4 regions of the Paenibacillus yonginensis genome follow, and region 2 is predicted to be linked to each of the others. Evidence: predicted binding sites of a transcription regulator. Region 2 holds the regulator's gene; each other region holds the start of a gene.
What was found. The regulator Rex, encoded in region 2, represses fermentation and respiration genes when NADH is low (regulators of the CRP and FNR family bind a similar motif). The targets are predictions, from matches to a motif close to TTGTGAAATATTTCACAA.
Positions count from the first base shown of each region.

Region 1: a site for Rex is predicted at 2,987-3,004, ahead of AWM70_RS17965 (phosphoketolase family protein). Genes of this name have one in related genera too.
Region 3: a site for Rex is predicted at 1,923-1,940, ahead of AWM70_RS20555 (cytochrome ubiquinol oxidase subunit I). Genes of this name have one in related genera too.
Region 4: a site for Rex is predicted at 1,739-1,756, ahead of adhE (bifunctional acetaldehyde-CoA/alcohol dehydrogenase). Genes of this name have one in related genera too.

Region 1 covers NZ_CP014167.1:3,951,132-3,956,282, reverse strand. Annotated here, with positions in the region: gene AWM70_RS17975 (bacterio-opsin activator) at 1-1,972, shown strand, start outside; gene AWM70_RS17970 (GntR family transcriptional regulator) at 2,122-2,850, shown strand; gene AWM70_RS17965 (phosphoketolase family protein) at 3,030-5,151, shown strand, end outside.
Region 2 covers NZ_CP014167.1:2,102,979-2,108,129, reverse strand. Annotated here, with positions in the region: gene dinG (ATP-dependent DNA helicase DinG) at 1-2,094, shown strand, start outside; gene AWM70_RS09635 (redox-sensing transcriptional repressor Rex) at 2,096-2,743, shown strand; gene AWM70_RS09630 (amidohydrolase) at 2,733-4,031, shown strand; gene AWM70_RS09625 (cell wall elongation regulator TseB-like domain-containing protein) at 4,081-4,566, shown strand; gene AWM70_RS09620 (asparaginase) at 4,837-5,151, shown strand, end outside.
Region 3 covers NZ_CP014167.1:4,534,093-4,539,243, forward strand. Annotated here, with positions in the region: gene ade (adenine deaminase) at 1-1,432, shown strand, start outside; gene AWM70_RS20555 (cytochrome ubiquinol oxidase subunit I) at 2,040-3,446, shown strand; gene cydB (cytochrome d ubiquinol oxidase subunit II) at 3,433-4,449, shown strand; gene cydD (thiol reductant ABC exporter subunit CydD) at 4,474-5,151, shown strand, end outside.
Region 4 covers NZ_CP014167.1:2,255,717-2,260,867, reverse strand. Annotated here, with positions in the region: gene AWM70_RS10420 (hypothetical protein) at 1-623, shown strand, start outside; gene AWM70_RS10415 (Crp/Fnr family transcriptional regulator) at 780-1,496, opposite strand; gene adhE (bifunctional acetaldehyde-CoA/alcohol dehydrogenase) at 1,930-4,554, shown strand; gene pflB (formate C-acetyltransferase) at 4,842-5,151, shown strand, end outside.

The sequences.
Region 1 (5,151 bases), 1.8 Mb from region 2:
CCTGACGAGTATGGAAATGATTTTGGAGAGTGAACACGGGAGAAAACGCAAGCCGGACGTCCCTCTTTTCTCTTATGTCATAGATGAGCTGTCCCGCAGCCGGACCGTGCTGCTGATCGACAATGCCGAAGGCTCCGAACGGCTGGACGGCTGGTTTCTTTCCAGCTTTCTGCCCCAGCTGGAATCGGCGGGAGCCCGGGTGTTAATCGTATTTGCCTGCCGCACCGGACTCTCGCTCCAATGGCAGACGAACCCTCGCTGGGGAAGCCGGCTGGATCAGTTTAACCTTCAGCTGTTCACACGCGGACAGGTGCATGAATATTTGGCGGGCTCCGGCTTAGAAGAGCATATCCGTATGGATATCTCACAGAAGACGGAAGGCCATCCGCTGCTACTTGTACTGACCGTGGAGTGGGCCAGACGTGTGAAAGCGAAGGCGGAAGAGGGGGAGGAGCCGGAGGGAGATTCGGCAGCGCCTTATGAAATTCCTTCGATTCTAAGCGCCGATCTGCTGCGCGAAGCGACTTCTCCGGAATTATACCCGGCGCTGGTTGTCCTTTCGCTGCTGCCTGCGGCGGATCAGTCGCTGCTGAGCAGCCTGCTGGAGCGTCAGATGGATACGGCAGCTTATTACGAGCTTGGCCAGCTGTCGTTCGTCCGCCGGACTCCCGAGGGCCTTGCCCTGCATCACGTGGTATCCCGGCTGCTGCGGGAGGATTATGCCCAGCGTTGGGCGGATGCCTTCCAGTTGCTGCGGAATCGGGTGTTTACCGTGCTGGCCGAGCGGTTTCAAACGGCAGGCAAACGGCAGCAAATGCGGATTGCCGCCCACGTGCTGGAGCTGTACCGCGAGTTTCTGCCGGCCGCACATGCGTATGCGCATTTCTCCTCCCAGCTGCGGGTGCCGGAGCCTTCCCCGTTCCAGCCTGAGGATCTGCCTGAACTGCAGCGGTTTATGGCGGCTTCCGTTGCCCAGTCCGACTGGCAGTCGGAGTTGGTCCGGCCGGAGGATTACCCGGCGCTGCTGGAGGATATCGCGGAGCACAGCCCGGAGGGTATCCGGGTTGTTCGCAGCGACGCGAGAACGCCGCTGGCTTTCAGCGCCGGTTTGTGGCTCCATGCCGGGACTATGCCGCTGCTAAAGCGATATGCTCCGGGGTGGGAGCGGGTGCTTGGCGGGGAAGCAGACCGGCTGAATGAGCTGGAGCCTGAAACAGCGGATACCCTGTTTGTACTGCTCGCTGCCGTCGATGTTACGCAGCCGTTGTACCGTCCGGAAGAGCTTGGGGCCCTGCTGATGCAGCAGTGGCTGGTCTTTATGACCGGCGGTCTGCGCGGGATTTTGGTGACAGCCGATCCACAGCTGAATACGCTGCTGCCGTTTATGGGCTTCCAGGAGCGGACCGCTTTACCGGCAGATTTACCGTTATGGCCGGAACCCGAAACGTTTGCCGCCTCTAGAGAACAGAGCCCGTCTCCTGAGCCAAAAGCCCAGGCGGACACACCCCCATGGCAAATATGGGAGCTGGATTTTCGGCATACCTCGTTTGACGCATGGGTGCAGAGGATTATTTGGCAAACGGGAGAAGCAGCCGCAGCTTCAATGCCAGCCTCTTTTAGCTTAGACGAACACGTTGTGCAGCAAATTCTACAGCAATTGTTTGATGTTCATCTGCTGAACCAGCATCCGGTCATCCGTATGTTTGGCCTTACAGGCGCCTTCATCCAGGCGCAGATTCATCAGATCCTAACGGACGAGCGGCCCCTTCAGCCGCTGACACCGCTGGAACAGCAGATTTTACGAGAAACGTACCTGCATCGCGGACGGAACAAAAACCAGCTGGCTGACTTGTTTCATATGAGCCGGACAACCTTTTACCGTCATTCCCGGACGGCCGTCCGGCATTTGGCTTTTGCGCTGGAACGTTTGCTGGACCCGGCGCAGGCGGAAAAGCCTCTAAAGCCTCTATAGACTCTAAAGACTACTAGGCAGCACGGCCGGACAGGTCGTGGGTTCGCTCACATTCATCCGTTCCTCGTTATGGTATAGTAGGGCTGCATTGGACGGGCCAACGCGCATCCGAGAAGCCGAGAGCTGACGAAACGAAGAAGGAGTAGGCCATGACTCAGTTTGTGTACAAGCAAATTATGGATGATCTTAAATCAAAAATATTGGCAGGCCAGTTCCCGGACATGCGTCTGCCGGATGAGCGGAGTCTCAGCGAGCATTACCGGGTGAGTCGGAGCTCCGTGAAACGGGCGCTTGCCCGAATGGAACATGCCGGACTTATTTTTAAGAAACAGGGTTCAGGCACCTTTATTAATCCGTTGTACATCAAGAACGAATCGATCTTCAATTACGAGGGCTCCAATCTGGGCGTCACCGACAATTTCCAGATGCACGGGCAGAAGCCGAAGGTGAAGGTGATCAGCTTTGAAGTGATCCTTCCTACGGAAGAACTGCAGAGGGATTTGTTCCTGGGGCCTCATGACTTCGTGTATAAAATCGTCCGCCTCCGGTTATTTGAGGAAGATCCGTTTATGATTGAGACAGGCTACATTCCGATCAAGATCGTGCAGAATCTGAACCTGGCCATCATTGAAGGATCGATTTTTAATTACTTGGAGGAAGCGCACAATCTGGCGGTCACCAAATCGTTTTTGTCCGTGTTCGCCGAGCCCTCCGAGCCTGCCGACCAGGAACTGCTTCATTTAAAGCCGCATGAGCCGGTCGGCGTTATGGAGGGGATTTTTTTTCTGGACAACGGGACGCCTTTCGAATTCTCCCATATGCGGTTCCATTATCAGTACATGAAATTCAATAGCTTTGTATCGGTTCAGGAGCGGTAGGGAAGACTGAGGATCAGCGGATGCTGGTCTTCTTTTTGTTTCCTTCGGAGGTTGAGTTCTAAATTTCATACTATGTTCACTTTTTCACAAAATTGGACCGTATCATTTTTCAAAAAGGTTGTTATGATGTAACTATAAGTGAAATTATTCACAATATTAGAGATAAAGGAGTGGGTGAAATGTTAGTTACCGATACCAAGGTGGATTATTCGTCCCAAGAATACCTGGACAAATTGGATGCATTTTGGCGGGCGGCCAATTATATCTCGGTGGGACAGCTTTATTTGAAAAGCAACCCTTTGCTCCGCGAACCGCTTAAAGCCGAGGATATCAAAGTGAAACCGATTGGACACTGGGGTACGATTCCGGGCCAAAACTTTATTTATGCTCATTTAAATCGGGTGATCAACAAATATGACTTGAATATGTTTTACATTGAAGGACCGGGCCACGGCGGCCAGGTTATGGTGTCCAATTCGTATCTGGACGGCAGCTACACGGAAATTTATCCCCAAATTACGCAGGATATCCCGGGGATGACGAAGCTCTTCAAGCAGTTCTCCTTCCCGGGCGGGATCGCTTCCCACGCGGCACCGGAAACGCCGGGTTCCATTCATGAAGGAGGAGAGCTTGGATACTCTTTATCCCACGGTACGGGGGCCATTCTGGATAATCCTGACCTGATTGCGGCTGTGGTTGTGGGTGACGGTGAAGCCGAGACGGGCCCGCTGGCCGCTTCCTGGTTCTCGAACCGCTTCATTAACCCGATCACCGACGGTGCCGTGCTGCCGATTTTGCATTTGAACGGCTTTAAGATCAGCAACCCGACGCTGCTGTCGCGGATGAGCAAAGAAGAGCTGACCGCTTATTTCAAAGGTTACGGCTGGGAGCCTTATTTCGTGGAAGGCAGCGAACCGGCGCACATGCATCCTGCTATGGCGGAAACGTTGGATGCGATTGTGGAACGCATTGGTGCTATTCAAAGCTATGCGCGTGAAAATAACGACTCCGCACGCCCGGCTTGGCCGATGCTGGTATTCCGTTCCCCTAAAGGCTGGACCGGTCCTAAAGAGTGGGATCAGGTGCCGAATGAAAACTCCTTCCGTGCCCACCAGGTACCGATCCCGGTGGATCAGAAGCATATGGAGCATGCAGATGCCCTGCTGCAGTGGCTGAACAGCTATAGACCGGAAGAGCTGTTTGATGAAAAGGGCCGTCTGCACGCCGAAATCGCCGAGCTCGCGCCAAAAGGAGACAGACGGATGGCGATGAATCCGGTGACCAATGCCGGCAAGCGGATCAAAGACCTGAAGCTGCCGGACTTCCGCAAATACGCGCTGGACAACAGCGAGCCCGGCAAGCAGACCGCCCAGGACATGTCCGTGCTGGGCAAATACCTCAAAGAAGTCATTGAGCTGAACGAAACGAGCAAAAACTTCCGCATCTTCGGACCGGATGAAACGATGTCCAACCGTTTGGCGCCTGTCTTTGAAGCTACAAAACGCCAGTGGCTGGAGAAAATCATGGAGCCGAACGACGAATTTATGGCTTCCTATGGCCGCGTTATCGATTCCCAGTTGTCCGAACATCAGGCGGAAGGCTTGCTGGAAGGATACGTGCTGACCGGACGCCACGGATTTTTTGCCAGCTATGAAGCGTTCCTGCGGGTCGTGGACTCCATGATTACGCAGCATTTCAAATGGCTGCGCAAAGCAACGGAGCAAAGCTGGCGCGCCGATATTCCGTCCCTCAACATTGTGGCGACCTCGACGGTGTTCCAGCAGGACCACAATGGGTATACGCACCAGGATCCAGGCCTGCTCGGGCACCTGGCCGACAAGAAACCGGAATTCATCCGCGAGTATTTGCCGGCTGACGCCAACACTTTGCTGGCTGTGTTCGATAAAGTGCTTAACGACCGTCAGAAGATCAACCTGATCGTGTCGTCCAAACATCCGCGTCCGCAGTTCTTCTCGGCAGATGAAGCGCAGGAGCTGGTGGATAACGGCCTCAAAATCATCGATTGGGCCAGCACGGACCAAGGCGGGGAGCCGGACCTGGTGATGGCGTCCTCCGGCACCGAGCCAACCATTGAAAGCCTGGCGGCGATCTCCATGCTGCACGAGAAGCTGCCGCAGCTGAAGATCCGTTATATCAACGTGGTTGATCTGCTTAAGCTGAGAAGCCGGAAGCTTGATCCGCGGGGATTGTCCGATGAGGAGTTCGACCGTTATTTTACAGCCGATAAACCGGTGATTTTCGCTTTCCATGGTTATGAAGGGCTCATCAAAGATCTGTTCT
Region 2 (5,151 bases):
GAAGCCCAGAAGATTATGCTTGGACAGGTGGAGCAGGCATTTGCCGAAGATAAACATCTGCTTGTAGAAGCGGGGACTGGCACCGGGAAATCCTTGGGGTATTTGCTTCCGGCGATTTATTCCTCGGTCAAAACCGGGGAAAAGGTCATGGTCAGCACCCATACCATTAACCTGCAGGAGCAGCTGAGGGAACGGGATATTCCCCTGCTGACTGAAGCGGTTCCTTTTCCTTTTCGCGCAGCAGTGTTTAAAGGAAGACAACATTATTTGTGTCTGCGCAAGTTTGAGCACAAGCTAAGCAGGCGTGATTTCGCAAGCCCGAAAGAAGACAGCATCACGGCGGCTCAGATGATCGTCTGGTTAAGCCAGACTGAAACCGGTGATGATGAGGAGCTGAATCTGGGAAGGGGCGGCGATTTCTGGGAAACCGTTGCCAGCGAATCGGACTCCTGTCTTGGACGTTCATGTCCCTGGTTCCGCAAATGCTTCTACCACCGGGCCAAACACGAAGCCAGCGTTGCGGATGTCGTCATTACCAATCATTCAAAGCTGTTCACCGACATTCAGGCCGGGCATCAGCTGCTGCCTGCTTATGAACGGCTGGTGATCGACGAGGCGCATCATCTGGAGGACGTTGCCGGCAAACATTTGGGACTGCATATGAAATATTTCTCCATCATTCATACGTTGACCCGGCTGTTTAAGGACAGCCGAACCGGCCAGCTCCCCAATCTGCGGCTGCAGCTTGGCGCTTCCGGTGCCGAGAAAGCTTCCGGCTGGATGGAGACCATCGACTCCATTTATCCGGCACTCCTGGAGGTGAAGGAGAACTGGGATAAGCTTAGCGAGCTGCTGTTCGGATTAATGACCGAACGCAGCGATGCGGCGCCTGGAGAACCGGGACAATTTGTGAAACGTCTGCTTCCCGCCAAACGTCCGGAGCAGTGGGAGACTTTGAACCTGCTGGAGAACCAGATTCACGTTACCATCAGCGAAGTGCTGAGGAAGGGTGAACGGATGGTGGCTGAGTTGAAAGAGGAGCAGGATGATTACGGCATTGACGGCCTGCTGACCGATATTAGCGGCTTGTTCAAGGATCTGGGCAGCGAACGGGATTCGCTGCGTTTCTTCATGAAGCTGGATAACGAGGAGACGGTGTACTGGCTTGAAGGCAATGGGCATTACCGCAGCAAATCTTTGCAGATGTATGCCGTTCCCATTGACGTAAGCGAACAGCTGAAAGCCTATTTCTTTGACAAGAAAAAAAGCGTAGTCATGACCTCTGCGACTTTGACGGTTGATAAGTCCTTCCAATATATGATTGATCAGCTCGGACTGCAGGAGGCAAGTGAAGAGGACCGTCTGCTGACGGCCATTCTTCCTTCGCCGTTCAATTACAGAGATCAGGCGCTGCTCGTTATCCCGCGTGATTTTCCAAGCGTGAAAGGCAGTGTCGGCGACGCGTATTTCGTGAACACACTTGTCGATTCCCTGGCGGAATCGGCTGTGGCGACAAACGGCAGGATGCTGGTGCTGTTCACGTCGTACCGAATGCTGAAGCAGGTTTATGAGCCGCTTAAAGAGCAGCTTTCTGCCCACAATATAACGGTAATTGGGCAGGGGATGGACAGCGGCAGCCGAACCAAGCTGACCCGGCGTTTCCAAAGCAAAGACGCCTCGGTACTGCTGGGCACAAGCAGTTTTTGGGAAGGCGTAGATATCCCGGGGGATGCGCTGACCAGTTTGGCCATTGTCAGACTGCCCTTCCAGCCGCCAAACCATCCGCTGGTAGAAGCCAAAAGCGAACGGCTGCAGCAGCAGAAAAAAAATCCATTCACAAAGCTGTCCGTTCCTCAGGCGGTTATCCGTTTCAAACAAGGCTTTGGCCGGCTGGTGCGCTCTTCTAGAGATAAAGGCATCGTCATCGTATACGATACTCGTATTCTGGACTCATATTACGGGAAATATTTTCTGTATTCGCTGCCGGGACCTAAAATGGAGCACATGCCGCTAAGCCAGATGGTTCCCCGGATCACGGAGTGGCTGGAACCTACGGAAAATGGCGCCGATCCAGGCGCAGCAAAGGGTGAATAACATGAAATCGGAAAAAATATCGGATGCCGTCGTCCGGCGTATGCCGGTTTATCTGCGGTACTTAAACGAGCTGCACAACCGGGATGTCATGACGGTATCCTCTCAGGAGCTGGGGCAGAATCTGGATTTAAATCCGGCCCAAATCCGCAAGGACCTGGCATATTTCGGTGATTTCGGCCGTAAGGGCATCGGCTATGACGTCGCTTACCTGATCGAGAAGATTCGTCAGATTCTGAATCTGGATCAGGAAATCAGCGTAGCTCTCGTAGGTGCCGGTAATCTCGGTCAAGCGCTTTCCAATTACAATATGTATTTAAAAGACAATATGAAGATTGTAGCGGTCTTTGATATCGCAGAAGCCAAAATCGGTACCCAGATCAATTATTTGTCCGTTCAGCCAATCGCGGAGTTGCCCGAAACCGTTAAGAAGCTGGGAATCCGCATCGGCATTATCACTGTGCCTCATTGGGAGGCCCAGCGGGTCGCGGATCAGCTTGTGGAGGCAGGCATTCAGGCCATTCTGAATTTCGCGCCGGTCATCCTGAAGGTTCCGCCCGGTGTCCGGGTCCATGCTGCGGACTTTACTACCGACCTGTTAAGTTTGGCTTATTATTTGGACCAAGGAAAGGAACATTCAAATGAGTCGTAAATGGTTGATCAAAAACGGGACCTTCGCGGTGATGAACCCCGAGAAGCCTGTAATTAACGGATACATGCTGGTTGAGGACAACCGGATTCAATATATCGGCGAAAGTTTGCCTGAAGGAACTGAGGATACAGACAGCTTTGACGGCTCCGGGTTGCTGTTCCTGCCGGGGCTGGTCAATACGCATGGCCATGCCGCCATGTCGCTGCTTCGCGGTTACGGGGATGATCTGGCGCTTCAGGTCTGGCTGCAGGAGAAAATGTGGCCGATGGAAGCCAAATTCACCGGCGAAGATGTGTATAAGGGTACCGCTCTGTCCGTGCTCGAAATGCTGAAGGGCGGCACCACCACTTTCCTTGACATGTACGATCATATGGACCAGGTCGGCAAGGTCGCTGAGCAAAGCGGCATTCGGGCAGTGCTGACCCGCGGGGTAATCGGTCTTTGTCCGCCCGAAGTGCAGACAGCCAAACTCCAGGACGCAGTCAGCTTCGCCAAGCAGTGGCATGGTGCGGCAGAGGGCCGAATTACGGCGATGATGTCGCCCCACGCTCCTTACACGTGTCCGCCGGATTATATTGAAAAAATCGTTCAGGCTGCCCATGATCTGGATCTGCCGCTTCATACGCATATGTCTGAGACACGGGCTGAAGTGGAGCAGAATGTCCGGGATTACGGCACGCGTCCAGTAGAGCATTTGCTTAAGCTGGGCCTGTTCTCCCGCCCGTCTCTCGTAGCTCATGCCGTACATCTGACCGATGAGGAGATCGCTATTCTGGCGGAACACCGCGTCGGCGTTTCCCACAATCCGGGAAGCAACCTGAAGCTGGCCAGCGGCATAGCCCGCGTGGTGGATTTGCTCAAGGCGGGAGTTACCGTTTCCTTGGGGACGGATGGGCCGGCTAGCAACAACAATCTCGACATGCTGGAGGAAATCCGACTCGCTGCCTTGATCCATAAAGGTGTTTCCGGTGATCCAACGGCGGTTCCGGCTCTGGAAGCCTTGAAGATGGGAACGGAATACGGCGCCAAATCGCTGTTCCTGCAGGACGTCGGCCGGCTGGAGGCCGGGATGAAAGCCGATTTCATCGCTTTAAATACCGAGCAGGCTCATTTCCTGCCGAAAACGGATTTCATCTCGCACACGGTCTACGCTGCTGGAGCCAAAGATGTAGAGCATGTTTGGGTTGACGGGCGGCAGGTGGTCAAGCATGGAGAATGCCTTACGCTGGACGAGGAGCGTATTCGCTTTGAAGCCCAGCAGGCATTTGAAGGTCTCCTTGCCCGCTAATGGAATTGTTTGAAGGGATGCGGAGCAGGGAGAGGAGTGAAGAACAGATTTGAGAACAAAAACGAAATGGATCTGGATTTCAATTTTGGTTTTGGCGGCGATTCTGTTTGGGCTGTATCGTTATTATGTTTATGTGATGCAGGACACATGGACGCAGGAGGATGCGGCAATCCTGAGAGCCAAGCAGGAGGCCGGTCTCGTCAAGACCATCGGAGTCACCAAATCGGTTTGGGATGATGTATGCTGGGTAGTCGAAGGCAACAATGCTTCAGGAGAACATATTATGGTCTGGCTGCAGGATGGGCAGCCCCCGCATACGGAACAGGTGACGGGCGCTTCAACCAAAAAAGCGATGCAGGCCAAAATCAAAGCGCTGATGCCGAACGCCGACGTTAAACGTCTGGTCCCGGGGATCTATAATGGTCAATATGTGTGGCAGCTGTATTACAAAGAACAAGATCATTATTACTACCGGTTCTTCAGTTTCAGCAATGGTGAAGCTTTGACTGAGGAGTTTACGCTGCCTAACCGTTAGATTAACGCTTTTTATTTTTATAACACTTTATAAATGGGATTGCCGGCAAACTCTTTTTAAGGCCTTCGGGCCGCAAGGGTTTGCCGTTTTTTTATACTGAGCTTGAATTAACGCGATAAAGCGAAAAAAAGCTAAGGTTAAGCGCTTACTTATGGGATTCTGGTTCTTGTCATATTTCATTACATTAAAATATAATCCTCTCAAGTTAACAGAATTTAGGTTATATAACCTGACGTTAAGTTAACAAATTATTTGGCGGAGGATGATTTGATGAAGAGGGGAACGACAAAAATCCAGAAGATGCTGCTCACGACAGGTTTAACGGTGTTATTATTGCTGCCCCAATTGTTTGTGTCACCTGTTTCTGCAGCCACGGACTCAACGGCTGTTACTTCCACAATTGGAGTAGTTAAGAAGCTGCCCAAAGTAGAGGTGATCGCGACAGGAGGAACGTTGGCCGGCAAATCAACGGATGAAACAAGCTTCGATACATACCGGGCCGGTTCGCTGCCGATTGAAGACTTGGTGAAATCCCTGCCGAATAAAGACCAAATCGCTGAGGTGAGTACCTATCAATTCGGGAAT
Region 3 (5,151 bases), 2.4 Mb from region 2:
TGAGGAGGGGCAGGGGGTTCCGCTGAAGGTATTTACCACCTATCCCTCCTGCGTGCCGGCTGCGGAAGGTCTGGAGGATGCCGGCGCCTCTCTGGAGGTGGAAGACATCGAAGCCGGGCTGCGCTGGGAAGGGGTTGCAGGACTGGGTGAGGTGATGAATTTCCCTGGCGTTGTTTATGATGACCCGAAGATGAAAGGCGAAATCGAGGCAACGATCAGGGCGGGCAAGACGGTTACCGGTCATTTTCCAAGTGACGATCAGCAGATGCTGCAGGCTTATATCGCTTCGGGGGTAACGTCCGACCACGAAACGGTTACCCGGGAACAGGGGCTCGCCCGCGTGCGGTTAGGCATGAATTTGATGATCCGCGAGGGCTCGGCCTGGCAGGACGTGAAGGAAGTGATCAAGGTGGTCACGGAGGATCATGCGCCTACAGGCAATATTACGCTGGTGACGGACGACGTCTATCCGCAGACCCTGGTCGATAAAGGACATATCAACCATGTCGTGCGCCGGGCCGTTGAGGAAGGGGTAGACCCGGTAACGGCCATTCAGATGGCTACGATTAATACGGCGAGATACTTTAATATGGAACGGGACCTCGGGGCCATCTCACCGGGAAAATGTGCGGACATCCTGCTCGTTGATGACTTGCAGCAAATGGTTCCTTCGCTTGTCATTGCCGATGGAGCCGTTGTTGCTCGGCAGGGGCGCATCGTCATTCCGTTCCCGTCTTATGTTTATCCGGAGAAAGCCCGGCAGTCGGTACAGCTGGCCCGGAAGCTGCGGCCGGAGGACTTTCGACTGCGCAGCAAACGGACAACTGCTGGAGCAGGGGCAGGAGCAGGCGGCACTTCGGTTGTAGGAACAACCCGGGTGAAGGTGATTCAAGTGATTGAGAACAGCGCCCGGACGGCCTCGGCGACAGCTGAGTTAACGGTGAAGGACGGTTACATCCAGCCGGACCCGCAGCAGGATGTCCTGCTGCTCGCCTGCATTGAACGGCACAAAGGCTCGGGTGATATTTCCCTTGCGTTCGCCAAAGGCTTCGGGTTGAAAGAAGGTGCCGTTGCTTCAACCGTAGCGCACGACAGTCATAACCTGCTCGTCATGGGCACAAATGAAGCGGACATGGTATTTGCCGCCTCCAAGCTGGCGGAATGCGGCGGCGGCATGATTGCCGTCAAGGACGGCAAAGTGCTGGGCCTGGTCGAAATGCCGGTAGCCGGACTGATGTCCGACAAACCGCTGGACCAGGTGGTGGAAGAGGTTCGTGGGCTTGAAGCGGGCTGGAAGGAGCTTGGCTGCACAATTCATGCTCCATTTATGACCTTCTCTCTGATCGCGCTGCCTGTTATTCCGGATCTGCGCATCTCGAACCGCGGCCTGGTCGATGTAACGACCTTCCGGCTTACGGACGTGGAGTTATAGAAGACAGAACAACAAAACCGCCGATCTTTCCTAATGTGGAAAGGCGGCGGTTATCTATATTGTTTCATATATAGTTAATATGTGATATGGCTTGCATTTAAGGTTTAGTGCGTTTGTTGTTCGAGTTGATCTTCTTCTTTGAATATCTTTCCGCAGAAAATGCCAATTACTATGAAGCTGACAGCCACCAAAGCAGACATAAGAATCATCATGTCGAATCTTCACTCCTTCTTTATCTTCTTCCTTATCAGTACGAACCTCATAATCGGTACATGTTCCATCATACTGGAATCCCGAATCCCCCGCATAGCCCGTTTGGGCTATAAAATTCCTTCAAAATTGAACGTTGTGAGGCAGATCACAAAACGAATCTGTCAATGAGCTTTGAGGCAAAAAAAGTTTGAAATCGCTTGTGGTTTTGCCTGATTTGTGTGCAATTTCGACGAAAGTTGTGATTATGGTCACAAATTTTATAAATTTCCGTTTTCTATTGTGACATTTATCACAATACCCCCTTTGAAGAACTGCCATGATAAGAACAGTGAGTTTTCCAAGCAAGAGAGGCAGCCTGCCTCCCATTCTTATCGTTCAAAGGAGAGTATGATCCATGGATCCGTTAGTGCTTGCACGCATCCAGTTTGCTGCGACGACCATCTTCCATTTCTTCTTCGTGCCGATGTCGATCGGGTTGGTGTTTATGATCGCGGTCATGGAGACGATGTATGTCGTCAAAGGCAAAGAAGTGTACAAAACAATGGCAAAGTTCTGGGGCAAGCTGTTCCTCATCAACTTTGCAGTCGGAGTCGTAACAGGCATCCTGCAGGAGTTCCAGTTTGGCATGAACTGGTCCGATTATTCCCGGTTCGTCGGAGACGTCTTTGGCGCACCGCTTGCGATTGAAGCGCTGGCCGCGTTTTTTCTGGAGTCGACCTTTATGGGAATTTGGATTTTCGGCTGGGACCGGTTGTCCAAGAAAGTCCACCTGCTCAGCATCTGGCTTGTCTGCCTGGGGACGACGTTGTCCGCGCTTTGGATTCTGGCGGCCAACTCGTTTATGCAGCATCCGGTAGGCTTTGAAGTCAACAACGGCCGCGCGGAGATGAATGACTTTTTCGCCCTGATCGCCAACGGGCAGCTGTGGGTGGAATTTCCACATACCGTCCTTGGTGCGCTGGCCACTGGCTCTTTCCTGATCTGCGGCATCAGCGCGTACAAAATGCTCAAGAAAAAAGATTATGCTTTCTTTAAAAGCTCTTTTAAAATCGCAGTCATCGTGGCTTTGTTGTCCTCTTTCCTGACCGCAATCTTCGGTCATCAGCAGGCCCAGTACCTGGTAGAGACCCAGCCGATGAAGATGGCAGCTTCCGAAGGCCTCTGGGGCAAAAGCGGCGATCCTGCCCCATGGACGGTCGTTGCGGCGATTGACCCGAAGACCAAAGAAAATAAATTCGAGATCAAAATTCCTTACCTGCTCAGCTTCCTTTCCTACAGCAAACTGAACGGGGAAGTCAAAGGCATGAACGAACTGCAGGCCGAGTATACGCAAAAATACGGCGAAGGCAACTACATCCCGCCGGTGCGCACGACCTTCTGGAGCTTCCGCATCATGGTGGCAGCAGGTTCGCTCATGATTTTGTTTGCTGCTTACGGCTTGTACCTGTGGATGCGCAAAAAAATGGACCGCCCGAACAAAGGTTACCTGCGTTTGATGCTGTTTGGCATTTCGCTGCCTTATATCGCGAATACTTCAGGCTGGATCATGACGGAATTCGGCCGCCAGCCTTGGACGGTATTCGGGCTGATGACCACCGCCGACTCCGTGTCGCCTAACGTGACCGCAGGCCAGCTGCTGTTCTCGATTATCGCCTTCTGCGCAATTTATACCGTGCTGGCCGTCGTGATGGTGTTCCTTTGGGTGAAAGTGATCAAACAAGGTCCATACGCCAAAGACCATTCCGACGACGAACATTCCACAGATCCATTCGGCAAGGAGGGGTATCATGCTGTCTCTTAATGAGCTTTGGTTTATTTTGGTGGCGGTGCTGTTCATCGGTTTCTTTTTCCTCGAGGGCTTTGATTTCGGGGTTGGCATGGCTACAGGCATTCTTGCCAAAAACGATACGGAACGCCGCGTGTTGATCAACGCGATCGGCCCGTTTTGGGACGGCAATGAAGTGTGGCTGCTGACGGCGGGCGGCGCCATATTCGCCGCTTTCCCGAACTGGTACGCCACGATGTTCAGCGGCTACTATACACCTCTAGTTGTGCTTCTGCTGGCGCTGATCGCCAGAGGGGTCGCTTTCGAATTCCGGGGCAAGGTGCAGGACGACCGCTGGAAAAAAACGTGGGACGTCTGCATTTTCATCGGCAGCCTGCTGCCTCCATTCCTGCTGGGCGTCGTCTTCGCCGGCTTTATGAAAGGCCTGCCGATCGACGGGCAAATGGAGATGAGAGCCGGACTGTTCGACATGGTGAACTGGTATACGCTGGTGGGCGGCATTACCGTTACGGTGCTTTGTTTTGTGCACGGCCTTCTGTTCACGGTACTCCGTACGGAGGGAGAACTCCAGAACAAAGCGCGCAAGCTGGCCAAACAAATGCTGTATCCGCTCGCGGCCCTGCTGGCCCTGACCGGCATTGCCACTTATTTTGCAACGGATATCTTTGAAGCGCATGGCGCCGTATTAAGCGTGTTGGCTTTGTTGGGACTGGCCGCTTTCCTGCTGGCCGGTTATTTCCTGAGCCGTGAACGGGACGGCTGGGCTTTCGGGATGACCGGCGCGGTTATCGCTTTGGCGATTGTCGGCGTGTTCGCTGGGCTGTTCCCGAATGTGATGATCAGTTCGATCGATACGGCTTTCAACCTGACGATTCATAATGCGGCCTCGGGCCATTATTCGCTGAAGGTCATGACGATCGTAGCTGTGTCGCTGCTGCCGTTCGTGCTCGGTTATCAGATCTGGAGTTATTTCGTCTTCCACAAACGGGTGCACGAGAAATCGCATCTGGAATATTAATCATTGAGACAGGAATGAACGGACATGGACAAAAACTTGCTGAAGTTAAAAGGAATTCGGACGGTTATGGCGTTCATGGCCGCGCTGACGTTCATTCATACCCTTGCCGTAATTATGCAGGCCAAGTGGCTGGCGGATGCCGTCACCGGCCTGTTTAACGGCGAATCCCTGCAGGAACAATACGGCAGCCTCGTATTGTTCCTGCTTGGTTTTACGGTCCGGCAGCTGACGAACCTGCTGCAGCAGCGGCTGGCCTACCGTTTTGCCGAGCGGACCGGGAGCGAGCTGCGCAAGGCGTTTGTTGGCAAGCTGTTTGGGCTGGGTCCCCGTTTTGCCTCCCGGGAGGGCACAGGCAAGCTGGTCACCCTGGTGCTGGACGGCATTTCCAAGTATAAAACCTATCTGGAGTTGTTCCTGCCGCGCATGCTGGCCACGGGAATGACACCTGTCCTGGTTTTGTTGTTCGTGTTTACACAGGATGTCATGTCGGGCCTGATTTTGATTATTACGATGCCGATTCTGATCGTCTTTATGATTCTGGTGGGGCTGGCCGCGCGTCGGCAGACGGAGCGGCAGATCGGCACGTACCGCGTATTGTCCAACCACTTTGTGGATTCGCTGCGCGGGCTGGAGACGCTGAAATATTTAGGCCGGAGCAAAGGCCATGTCCGCTCCATCGAGAAAGTCAGCGACTCCTACCGC
Region 4 (5,151 bases), 150 kb from region 2:
CAGAACCGCAGCCTTCTGTCATGCCGCTTGACAATAAGATCAGGCTGCGAATTGACGGTGAAAGGCTGATTCCGGATATTACCCGGACCTTCCCGGTGGATGAGCTGAAGAAACCTGACCTGAGAGAAGTCCTTCGGAGCAGTGGAATTATTGTGTTAAATGATGAGCAAGACGGCATTGTCTCCGTCGGCGATATATCGCTGGATAACGGATTATCCTGGGCGGTTAAAGTGAATGGTGCCGAAGCAGAGGCCTCTTCCTGGGGCAAGACGATGCATAGCGGCGACGAAGTGCTGGTATATCTGAAAGGGAAGGACGGAGCAACCGCCTCGTCACTTACCCCTGTGGTACTCAATATTTCCGGCGGATTGTCCAAGCCGAGCATGCAGTATTACTTTGTGAATATCTACCAGGCGAATCTGACGGTTAGAAGCGTTCTCATGCAATGCGGTTTGATTCAGCTCAATGACGGGAGCCGTCTTGTGACGTCTGTTAATGGTTATACCGGCAATGTGAACGAACAGTGGGTCGTCAAGCTGAACAACAAAAAACTGCTGCAAAGCGGTCTGGATATCCCGCTTCAGCCCAGCGACAAACTTGAGGTTGTGCTGAGTCAGATTTAAGGCAAGCTGCTGCAATGTATTCGGTTCTGGAACAACCAAGCGACACCAAACATTAGTAAGTCGAGCGTAAATTAAAAAGCTCTGTCCGCTGCTAACGGGCAGAGCTTTTAGATTTGCAGGGGCTGAAGTGAGCTCGCAAAGGCAGCTGAAAAGGGATCAGATCCGGCAAATTTCATTCGGGCACAGCTCGCAGTGGCAGATGTCCTGGAGCATAACGAGATCTTTAATGACGATCATGCCGTTTTCGTATTCAAGCGCGTCCTTCTTGCGCAGGTCGCTCAGCATCCGGTTGACGCTTTCGCGTGTAGCGCCGATCATGTTCGAAAGATCGGTATGCGTAATCTTTTTATTAATGAGGATCGTGTCGCCGTGCTGTTCGCCGTAAGTATTGCTAAGCCGGATCAGCGTCGAGCAGAGCGCGCCCGGTTTGCCGTACATCATCAAGTCTCTGAATTTGGTTTGGGTCAGGCGGTGGTGAATGCCCATCCATTTCATGAAGTCGATCGCGAAATCGCAGTGCTGACAGATGAGGATTTCAAGATCCTTATTTTCCACGATGCCGACCTCGCAGTCTTCAATGACTTCCGCCGTAAAGCTGTGCTTCGAGCTGAAGAACGGATCGGCCTGGCCGATCAGGTCCCCGCGTCCGTACATATATAGAATGAGTTCTTTGCCTTCATCCGTCGATTTGGTCATTTTAACGCGTCCGCGTTTGATGTAGAACAATTTGTCCGACACATCGCCTTCCCAGAACAGATGGGAACCTTCGGCGTAATTTTTGTCTTTCATGATGACAAGCAGTCGATTGAAATTCTGTTCCGAAAAACAACTTGTATTCCCTTGGGTTTCAACGCCGTTCATTTGCTCGCTCATTTTTGGTTTCCCCTTTGTACTCCAAATTTTTCTCAAATTTTTAAATTAATTATAACGTGTATTATCTGTAATTTGGGGCTTTTTGAAGCCTAAAAAGTGGCGAAATTTTAAACATTGTGACTATTTTCACTTAAAAGAGGGGAACCAGCATTTGGAAACAGGGAAAATGGGAATAATAAATGAACGCTGTATTGCAAGAAATTGAAACTAGAGCGAAAACAAATTTTCAAAACAGACAAACTTTGTGAAAAAATTCACTACACAAGTTAAAATGGCTGTGCTATGATAAATCCGTAAAGAAGAACGGTAAGGCGATTCGGCGCGGCAGACTTTGTAACAAAGTGTTACAAAGTCTCGTTGAGGCAACAGCAAGGCCGCCGGGCTGCTCCGCCCGACCTATTAAACTTTTTCAACTATCAGGAGGATGAGAGAGATGGCCGTAAAAAATGAAGCAGCTTCAAATGTAAAGCAGGCCGTACAGCCTGCACAGGAGTACATCCAAGGTTTGATCGACAAAGCGAAAAAAGCTTCAGAGGCTTTCATGAGCATGGATCAGCAGCAAATCGACGACATTGTGCAGGCGATGGCTCTGGCCGGGCTCGACAAACACATGTACCTCGCCAAGAAAGCCGTTGAAGAAACGGGCCGCGGGGTATACGAGGACAAAATTATTAAAAACATGTTCGCTACCGAATACATCTGGAACAGCATCAAATATGGCAAGACGGTCGGCGTGATTGAAGACAATCCTTACGAAAGCTTCCAGAAGATCGCTGAACCGGTCGGCATTATTATGGGGATTACGCCGGTGACGAATCCGACTTCCACGACGATCTTCAAATCTTTGATCGCCATTAAGACACGCAACCCGATTATCTTCGGCTTCCACCCTTCCGCACAGGAATGCAGCCGCGAAGCCGCTAAAATTCTGCTGGAAGCCGCTGTGAAACACGGCGCTCCCGCCGATTGCATCCAATGGATCGAACAGCCTTCCATGGACCGAACCAACGCTTTGATGAATCATCCTGATGTAGCCTGCATTCTCGCCACCGGCGGTTCCGCCATGGTGAAAGCAGCTTACAGCTGCGGCAAACCGGCTCTCGGCGTAGGTCCCGGCAACGTGCCTTGCTTCATTGAGAAAAGCGCTGATTTGGATCAAGCGGTTAATGATTTGATCCTGTCCAAAACGTTCGACAACGGCATGATCTGTGCTTCCGAACAAGCGGTTATTATTGAAGAGCCTATTTTTGACCAAGTGAAGAAAAAAATGATCGCCAACGGCTGCTATTTCGTCAACAAGGAAGAAGCCGCCAAGCTGACGGCCGGAGCTATTGTCGCCGAAAAATGCGCCGTTAATCCGGCCATCGTCGGACAGCCAGCCGTTAAAATTGCGGAAATGTGCGGCATTCAGGTGCCGGCCGGAACCAAAATCCTTGTCGCCGAAATTGACGGCGTAGGTCCTAAATTCCCGCTGTCTGCGGAGAAGCTCAGCCCTGTACTGGCCTGCTACAAAGTAAAAACCGCTGAACAAGGCATCGACCTTGCGGAACAGGTTGTACACTTCGGCGGCATGGGACATTCGTCGGTTATTCATTCGAACAACGATGAAATCATCCAGAAATTTTCGGACCGTCTGCCAACCTGCCGGATCCTGGTGAACCAGCCTTCTTCGCAGGGCGGCATCGGCGACATCTACAACACGAACCTGCCGTCGCTGACGCTGGGCTGCGGCTCTTACGGACGCAACTCCACTTCTTCGAACGTGACCGCCGTCAACCTGATTAACGTGAAAAGGGTGAACCATCGTACCGTGAATATGCAGTGGTTTAAAGTACCTTCCAAAATCTATTTTGAAAAAGGCGCAACCCAGTACCTGGCCAAAATGCCGGACATTAACCGTGTCATGATCGTTACCGACCCGATGATGGTGAAGCTGGGATATGTGGAAAGATTGGAGCATTACCTCCGTCAGCGCCAAACGCCTGTAGCGATCGAAGTGTTCTCCGACGTTGAACCGGATCCATCGACTACGACCGTTGCCCGCGGTACTGAAATGATGGCGAAATTCCAGCCGGACTGCATCATCGCTCTAGGCGGCGGTTCGCCGATGGATGCCGCCAAAGGCATGTGGCTGTTCTATGAATATCCGGACACCGATTTCCACAACCTGAAACAGAAATTCATGGATATCCGCAAACGGACCTACAAATACCCTAGCTTGGGTCAAAAAGCAAAATTCGTAGCGATCCCGACAACATCCGGTACAGGTTCCGAAGTTACGCCGTTTGCAGTTATTACTAATAAAGAAGTCGGCAACACCAAATATCCTTTGGCCGATTACGAGCTGACGCCGGACGTTGCGATCATCGACCCTGAATTCGTCTACAGCCTGCCTAAAGTAGCCGTTGCCGATACCGGCATGGACGTGCTGACTCATGGTATCGAAGCTTATGTATCCGTTATGGCAAACGATTATACGGACGGCCTGGCGATTAAAGCGATTCAGCTGGTGTTCCAATATCTCGAGAAATCGGCTTTGACCGGCGACAAACTCGCCCGCGAGAAAATGCACAACGCTTCGACTCTGGCCGGTATGGCTTTTGCGAATGCGTTCCTGGGCATCAACCACAGCTTGGCGCATAAATGGGGCGGTCAATATCATACCGCTCACGGACGTACCAACGCGATCCTGCTGCCGCACGTCATCCGCTATAACGCGAAGAAACCTACGAAATTTGCGGCTTGGCCTAAGTACACTAACTTCGTAGCCGACCAGCGTTATGCCGAAATCGCCCGCATCCTGGGACTGCCCGCACGCACCACAGAAGAAGGCGTGAAGAGCCTGATCAACGCGATCCGCGACCTGAACAAAAAGCTGGGCATTCCGGAGTCGTTCCAGGCGCTCGGATTTGATCCAAAAGATTTTGAATCGAATGTAGATTATCTTGCAGACCGCGCCTTCGAGGATCAATGCACAACCGCCAATCCTAAGCTGCCGCTGGTCACCGAGCTTGCCGAGGTATACAGAGACGCCTTCTACGGACGTTTCGAAGAGTAAATGGATGAAATAAGGGATAAGACAGGGATCTGAACTCCATAACTTTGTGAAAAAAGTGACAAACATCACCGCAATTGTGATGTTTGTCACATCCCTTTTACCGGGGATAAGCTATGATGAAACCATAAAAGATCCCGAAGCGAAAGTGATGGGGCAGCTGAAGATAACCTTGAACTGGCCTCATCAGATTCTGAATTGTGAAATCTATCACAAATTTTAGGGATCTCGAGGCGGAGGATAACCTTCAAGCCTTCGTACTCCAAACTATATAAATGGAGGGATTACAAATGTCGGTGATTGAAAAAGAAACAGCAGCAACGCAGAATGCCTGGAGAGGCTTTAAACCGGGCAAATGGATGAGAGAGGTCAATACGGCCAATTTCATCGATACCAACATCAAACCTTATGAAGGAAACGAATCCTTCCTGCAGGGCGCAACGGCTAATACCAAAGCTTTGTGGGAAATCGTGTCCGACCTGTCCAAGAAAGAAAGAGAAGCAGGCGGTGTGCTGGACGTAGACGTTAACACGCCTTCGACGATCACTTCCCATGCTCCCGGATTTCTGGATAAAGACAAAGAGCAAATCGTAGGTGTGC